DNA from 2 places in the Clostridium sp. 29_15 genome. Region 2 is predicted to be linked to the other one. Evidence: riboswitches for the same ligand, from Rfam matches in the RefSeq annotation. Region 2 holds a riboswitch; the other holds the start of a gene.

Evidence for each region. A riboswitch is a leader RNA that binds a small molecule or an ion and turns the genes downstream of it on or off. The one in region 2 is predicted to bind lysine.
Region 1: linked by a shared signal. The riboswitch ahead of BHW04_RS11305 (aspartate-semialdehyde dehydrogenase) and the one ahead of BHW04_RS05000 (YfcC family protein) in region 2 are both predicted to bind lysine.

The regions. Positions count from the first base shown of each region.
Region 1 is NZ_MNRT01000042.1:105,625-109,851, forward strand. Features, by position in the region: gene hslO (Hsp33 family molecular chaperone HslO) at 1-54, opposite strand, end outside; gene BHW04_RS11295 (class I SAM-dependent DNA methyltransferase) at 82-819, opposite strand; gene BHW04_RS11300 (small, acid-soluble spore protein, alpha/beta type) at 944-1,195, opposite strand; lysine riboswitch at 1,363-1,532, shown strand; gene BHW04_RS11305 (aspartate-semialdehyde dehydrogenase) at 1,657-2,640, shown strand; gene dapA (4-hydroxy-tetrahydrodipicolinate synthase) at 2,662-3,540, shown strand; gene dapB (4-hydroxy-tetrahydrodipicolinate reductase) at 3,555-4,227, shown strand, end outside.
Region 2 is NZ_MNRT01000024.1:38,083-42,309, forward strand. Features, by position in the region: gene BHW04_RS04995 (HelD family protein) at 1-1,325, shown strand, start outside; lysine riboswitch at 1,485-1,660, shown strand; gene BHW04_RS05000 (YfcC family protein) at 1,863-3,305, shown strand; gene BHW04_RS05005 (M20 family metallopeptidase) at 3,441-4,227, shown strand, end outside.

The DNA of each region.
Region 1 (4,227 bases), on a different contig from region 2:
TATTATTCTAACAGTTCCATCCATAGCTACCGCATTAATAATCTTATCTTCCATCTATACTTCCTCCTAAATTTAATATAGTTATATTTTTTTAACTACATATACTATTCTTTCACTACTTGCTTGAACCTTATTATTACTATATCCATCAAACTTATTTATTATCTCTAATCCACAATTTGATAGAGCACTTTCAAGCTCTTCTTCCCTATATGCTCTTTCAAAATGCTCCTCTTCAAATCTTTCATAAAGTTCTCCTTGCTTTACAAAGAAGGTAAGAAACATTGAAACCATATCATCTTCAAAAACATTTTCCCATATGTAGAAAACATCTTCTTCACTATATGTATAAATATTGTTACCTAATATTTCTGATAACTTATAATATGAATTAACATCAAAAATAAAAATCCCGTCATCTTTTAAATGCTCTTTAACAGAACTGAAATATTTTTTCAAATCATCTTCGTCAGTAATATAATTTGTAGAATCTAAAACTGATGTAATTAAATCGAACTTCCTATTTAGCTGCATTTCAGTCATATCTTGACAAATTATCCTACCTTTAATTCTATTTTCCTTAAATTTATTAAAAGCTTCTCTCAGCATATCTTCAGATAAATCTACGGCATATACATCTTTAAAATACTTTGCTAGTCTTACAGTAACATTTCCAGTACCACAAGCAACATCAAGATAATCTTTGTATTCAATATTATATTCATTGCATATTTCAATTATTCTGCTAATCATATTGTCATAATTAATATCTTCATTGATTAAATCATCATAAATTTTAGCAAATTCTCCATAAGCCATACTATTCCCCCTTGCTATAAATTTTACAGCTACTTAAAAATTAATGTAGAAGAAATATTTCTTCTACATTAATCTATAATTTCTAAGAATTATAATATATGTATTCCACTAATTAGTCAATCCATTATTTTCTTCCTAGTATCTCATCATTAGTTGGAATTTTTAGTTCTTTTTTTCTACGGGTCATAATACCTCCTATTCTTCCTGTTTCTTCAGCTGTGAGTCCTCCCCATCCATATTGATCAACTTTTTCTTTTAATCCTAATTCGTCAGCAATTTCATATTTGATTTTTTCTCTTAAAAGTTCTTGTGCTGTAAGCTCTTTATTAGTTTTAATTTTAGATTTTATAATTTTTTTTAGCGGTGTCTTGCTCATAACTATTCCCCCTACAAAGTAATATATGTATTTTCTCCATAAAAATATAAAATATTCAAAGATTAAATTACATTTTTATACATATATTGTATTATATATATTTATTTCAATTTTAATCTTGCATTGTTTATAAATAACATATATAATCAAACTAATCTAATAAATAATTGCAAGATAGAGGCGCGATACTTATCAGTACTATTAAAGAGCTAAGCACAATGATTTAATGGGAAAGGATTTATCGCCGAAGTAAATAGCCTATGCTTTACAGCTATTTACTGGGGGTTCATATAATATATGTATTCCTGTCACATTTTTGTGGAGAGCTATCATTTAAAGAAATCTAATAAATATTTATATAAAATATAAAAAAATTAGAAGCTTTGAGTGATTTTGCTCAAAGCTTCTAATTTTTTATTATTAATACGCTAATAAGCGTTTAAATTTAAGGGGGAATTTACATGTATAATGTAGCAGTTGTTGGTGCAACAGGTAATGTTGGAAGAAAATTTTTAGAAATTCTTGAACAAAGAAATTTTCCAATAAATGAGTTATATCTTTTTGCTTCAAAACGTTCAGCTGGAAAATATCTAAAGTTCAGAGATAAAGAATATATAGTAAATGAAACTTCTGAAGAAAATATAAAAGATAAAAAAATAGATTTGGCATTATTTTCAGCTGGCAGAGATGCAAGTTTAAAATTTGCACCAATCTTTGTAAGGTATGGTGCAACAGTAATTGATAATTCCAGTGCATGGAGAATGGCTAAAGATGTTCCTTTAGTAGTTCCTGAAGTAAATCCGGAAGACATTAAATGGAACAATGGTATAATTGCCAATCCAAATTGTTCTACTATTCAAGCTATGCTACCTTTAAAAGCATTAAAAGATGCCTACGGTATTAAAAGAGTCGTTTATTCAACTTATCAAGCGGTATCTGGTGCAGGTATGCAAGGTATTGCTGATTTAAAAGATGGATTAAAAGGAGTAGAACCTAAAAAATTCCCTTACCCTATTGCAGAAAATTGTCTTCCTCATATTGATGTATTTTTAGATAATGGATATACAAAAGAAGAAATAAAGATGATTAACGAAACTAAAAAGATTCTTCATGATGATTCCATAAGGATTACAGCTACTGCCGTAAGAGTTCCAGTACTAAACTGTCATGCCGAAAGCATAAATATAGAATTAGAAAAACCATATGAACTTGACGATGTAGTTAAACTTTTAGAATCAACTAAAGGCATAGTGGTATATGATGATACTAAAGAACTTAAATACCCTACACAACTTCAAGTTTCAGGAAAAGATGAAATTTATGTTGGAAGAATAAGACGAGATTTCAGCATTGATAACGGATTAAATATATGGGTTGTAGGGGATAACATAAGAAAAGGTGCTGCTCTTAATGCAATACAAATTGCAGAAGAAATAATTAAATAATTATTTTATACGGAGGTTAATATGACAGTTTTTAAAGGTTCTGGTGTTGCTATAATAACACCTTTCAATGAAAATGGAATAGACTTTCCTAAGTTTAAAGAACTAATTGAATGGCAGATTGCTGAAGGTACTGATGCAATAATAGTTTGTGGTACTACCGGTGAAGCTACAACAATGAGTGAATCTGAAAGAAAAGATGCTATCCAATTTGTTATAAATACTGTAAATAGACGAATACCTGTAATTGCAGGAACTGGTTCAAATAATACAGCTGCTTCAATTGAAATGAGTAAGTTTGCAGAATCTGTTGGTGTAGATGGACTTCTTGTTATAACTCCTTATTATAATAAAACAAATAAAAAAGGATTATTTAAACACTTTGAAGCTATTAACAATGCTGTAAACACACCAATAATCCTTTATAATGTTCCTTCAAGAACGAATATGAATATCACACCTGAAGCTTTACTAGAATTATCTGAACTTTCCAATATGACAGCTGTAAAAGAAGCCAGTGGCAATATAAGCCAAATTGCAAAGATAAAAGCTTTATGTGGTGATAAATTAGATATTTATTCTGGTAATGATGATCAAGTTACTGCAATTCTAGCACTAGGTGGTATTGGAGTTATATCTGTACTAGCAAATATAGTTCCTAAAGCTGTTCATGAAATGGTAATGTCATATTTAACTGGTGATATTAACAAATCTTTAGCTTTGCAGTTAAAATATCTCAAACTAACAAATGATTTATTTATGGAGACAAATCCTATACCAGTAAAAACTGCTCTTAACTTGATGGGAAAAGAAGTTGGAGAATTAAGATTGCCTCTTTATGAAATGGACGAAAAAAATAAAACAATATTATGCAGTACTTTAAAAAATTACGGCTTAATATAGAATGGAGTTTTTAAATGGTTAAAATTTTATTAAGTGGATGTTCCGGAAAAATGGGAAATGTAATACAAAATGTTATAAGCGAATTTCCATCTTTAAAAATAGTTGCTGGAATTGATAAATTTCCTAAAGAATCTGAGTTTAAAATTTTTAAAAATACTGAAGACGTAAATATTCATTACGATGTTCTTCTTGATTTTTCTAGAGCTGATGCTTTAAAAGACTTACTAGCTTTAACAACTAGTACAAAAAAGCCTTTAGTATTATGTTCCACTGGTTACACTGATGAAGATTTAAAGTTAATTGAAGATTCTAGTAAAACTCTTCCAATTTTTAAATCTGCCAATATGTCATTAGGTATTAATTTAATAAATTCTTTACTAAGGAAAATTTCACCTCTACTATATCAAAATTATGATATAGAAATAATTGAAAAACACCATAACCAAAAAGTGGACTCACCAAGTGGAACTGCTCTACTACTGGCTGACACCATCAAGGAATCTATTTCTGATGATACCTACTATGTTCATGGAAGAAATGGAGAAAAGAAACGTGAAAAAGCAGAAATAGGAATACACGCTGTTAGAGGGGGTTCAATTGTTGGAGACCATGAAATCATCTTTGCTGGATCTGGTGAAGTAATAGAACTAAGTCACAAAGCAATTTCCAGAGAAGTATTTGCCGTCG
Region 2 (4,227 bases):
TTGATTATATTAGTGAAATACTTCCTACTTTAGGTGAAAGTGATGTGGCTGAAGAGACTTTTGCTGGTTTTGCCATGAAAGAAATAGGCTTAACTGAAAATGTCCTTGATTTTACAGCTTATTTAGAAGAAGTATTAAAAGGAAATGAAGAAGTAGTAAAAGAAATCAGGTATAAATCAAGTGAAGAATTCATTAAGTTCCTTGATAAAAAATGTATGGAGTTTGAAAATGAATACTTTAACCTACAAGCACTTAATGCCTTTGATGAAGAAATAGTATCATTAAATGAAGTAGAAGAATTATTTGAAAAACACTATAAATATATGCCTTTATTTAGAAGAAGTCAAAAAGTTAAGAGAGTTCTTATATCAAAATTAAAAGATAAGAGAGATGAAAAGGTAAGAGAAATAAATGCTGAATTTAAAGCTAAGCTTGAAGTAATGTCAGATGATGAAAAGAATATTGAGCAAAATAATTTAGAATTTAAAAGACGTAATGACATCAGAGATGTTGTAAGAGAAGTGATGAATGTAAAAGCAGATCTAGAGAATTGGATAGATAATGAAAGTATAGTTGATATTTATAAGAAGTTTATGAACATAGATATGTTATCATACTTAGATCTTCCAGCAATACTATACTTAATGATTAAGCTTGATGGAAAGAAATCTAAGGCAGAAATCAGACATATAGTTATTGATGAAGCTCAAGATTATAGCATGCTTCAATTCTTAGTGCTGCAAGGATTAACTGGTTGTAGAAGCTATACTATTGTAGGTGATGTTAACCAAAGACTTGTAAAGATTGATGAAGTACCTGCCATGTTAAGATTAGAAGATATTTATGGAAAATTTGTTAAGAGATTTGATTTAAATAAGAGTTACAGGTCAACACAACAAATTATGGAATATGCAAGTAAATTATTAGATGAAAATGCTATAGTTCCATTTGTAAGAAAAGGTAAATATGATGTGGAAGAAATTGAAATTAATGATAAAGAAGATTTAATTGATACTATTCTAGAAACCTTAGAAGAATATGATGATGAAAACTATGAAAATATAGCTGTTATAACAAAAGATAAAAATGAACTTCAAATAATAGCACCAGAACTTAAAAAGTTCACTAAAATAATGGCTTTTGATAAAGCAGATATAATTTATAGAGGGGGAAAAGTTATAGTACCTTCTTATTATGCTAAAGGTCTTGAGTTTGATGGAGTTGTAGTTGTAAATTTTGATGATAACACTGATGATTTAGTAAAATATATTATGGCAACTAGAGCTTTACATCAACTTAAAATTATAAATTATAGGGAAAAATAATTTATACTTAATATAGTTTTATCTATTATAAAAGTAGTATAAATTAAAAAAATATTGATGAAATATAATATAAAAGCACGAAAAATTTATAATTATGCAGAAAATATACTTTACATTTAAGAAAAAAAGTTGTATATTGTTAAGAGAGAATTATATTATGAAGTTGATAGAGGTTGCGATATTTAAGAGTAGATTTACGGAGGTAAGCACAAAGATGTAAATTGAAAGGAAATTTCGCCGAAACATATAGTTGATGCTTTGAAACTGTAGTGTTGGGGTTATGTAAAATATACATAAAACTGTCACAAATTAATTTGTGAAGAGCTATTACTTAACGATTATATTATTGATAATAATACTTTTATTATAATATTTGGTATTTTAGTGATTATATAGTCTTGAGTGAGAAGCTCAAGGCTTTTTTATTATTTTAAAATTAAATGTGAATAGCTATTACTTATTAGTTAAAATTTTTTAAAAAATTATTTTTTTCAAACTATTGTGACAAAATATTATAAATAGGGGGATTTTAAAATAATGCAAAATGTATCAGGTAAAGAAAGACAAGGTTTCTGGAAAAGATTTAATGGTGGAATAAAAGTTCCACATACATTAGTTATTATTTTTTCAATAATAATTTTAATGGCAATAGCAACATATATAGTGCCAGGTGGTACATATGAAAGAGTAGCTACTGAAGTTAATGGACAAATTAGAACTGTAGTTTTAAATGGTTCATTTCAGTATGTTGAAAATGAAGCACAAGGGTTGTTCCAAGTGATGCAAGCACCAGTAGAAGGAATTCAACAATCAGCAGAAATTATAGCATTCTTATTTATAGTTGGGGGTGCATTTAGTTTAATAACTAGAACAAAGGCAATAGACTCAGCTATAGCTAAGGTTGTTAATATTTTTAAGGGAAATGAGTTATTAATAATTCCTATTATATTTACTTTATTTTCTCTTGGAGGAGCAACATTTGGTATGACTGAAGAAGCTATACCATTTATAACAATATTACTTCCGTTAATGCTTGCTTTAGGGTTTGATAGTATATTATCAGTGGGAATAAGTTATTTAGGGTGTATTGTAGGGTTTGCAACAGCTATGCTTAATCCATTTACAGTAGGAATAGCGCAATCTATAGCTGAAATACCTTTATTCTCTGGAGTAGTATATCGTACTATTACATGGGTTATAACTACAACAGTAGCAGTTATATTCTTAATGGTTTATGCAAAAAAAATTAAGAAGAATCCTGAGCTTAGCCCAGTGTATAAATTAGATGAAGAAAAACGTGAAAAATTAAAAGAAAATAAAAATGAAGAAATTAAATTTACATTTGCACATAAAATAATAATTGCTTCAATTGGTGTTTGTTTAGCAGTTATCATATGGGGAGTATTAAAAGAAGGATTTTGGATTCCAGAAATAGCTGCAGTATTCTTAATAACTGGAATATTTGCAGGAATAGTTGGTGGATTAAAAGCTGATGAAATGGCAGAAGCATTTATAGATGGAGCCAAAGATATGATTGGAGCTGCAATGGTAATAGGGTTTGCAAGAGCTATAGTAATAATAGCAGAAAATTCTCAAATCATAGATACAATATTATTTGGTTTATCATCATTTATAGGTAAATTACCATCATTACTAGCTGCATGTGTAATGTTACCAGTTCAAATGTTTATAAACTTCTTCGTTATTTCAGGGTCAGGACAAGCAGCATTAACTATGCCAATATTAGCACCATTAGGTGATTTACTTGAAATATCAAGACAAACAACAGTATTAATATTCCAATTAGGAGATGGTTTCTCAAATGCTATTTTCCCAACATCAGGAGTATTAATGGCATGTTTAGGAATGGCTGGAGTACCATATTCTAAATGGTTTAAGTGGATAATGCCATTACAAATTATATTATTTGCACTAGCTATAATATTTATAACTTGTGCTATGTTGATGGGTTGGGCTTAAGAAGTTAAAAGTTAACGGTTAAGAGTGAAGGGGTAGGAGTTAAGGAATAAATTCAGTAACTTTTATCTTTTCACTTTTAGCTTTTACTTAAATAAATTATTTTACAATTAATTTAAATATGGGAGGAAAGAAGAAATGAAGACTATAATATATAACGAAGGTCAATTAATTAAAGAAAGATTAGCTAAAATTAGTGATTATATATACAATAATCCGGAATTAGGAAATAAAGAATACAAGGCAGTTGAAGCATTAACTACATTTTTAAAAGAGCATAATTTCCAAGTAGAGTGTCCAATAGCAGATATGGATACAGCATTTAAAGCAACTTTTGATAGTGGAAAACCAGGAATGACTATAGGGTATTTATGTGAATATGATGCATTACCTAAAATAGGACACGGATGTGGACATAACATGATAGGTGCTATGTCATCAGGTGCAGGAGTGGCTTTAAGTAAAGTTTTAAATGAAATTGGTGGAAAGATTATAGTATACGGAACACCAGCAGAAGAAACTAATGGAGGAAAAGTTATTTTAGCAGAAGCAGGTGTATTTGATGAATTAGATGCAGCAATGATAGTTCATCCAGATGGAGAAACTAGAGCAAGTGGATCAAGCAGTGCTTTATATCCAATAAGATTTATATATAAAGGTAAAACAGCTCATGCAGCATCTTGTCCAGAGAAAGGAATCAATGCATTAAATAGCGTTATTCAATTATTTAATGGAATAGATGCACTTCGTCAACATGTAACACCAGATGTTAAAATGCATGGAATAATAACAAAAGGTGGAGTTGCAGCTAATATAGTTCCAGATGAAGCAGTTGCTGATTTTTATTTTAGAGCTTCTACTAAGGAAAGAGTAACTGAAGTTATAGAAAAAGTTAAGAAGATTGCAGAAGGTGCAGCTTTAATGA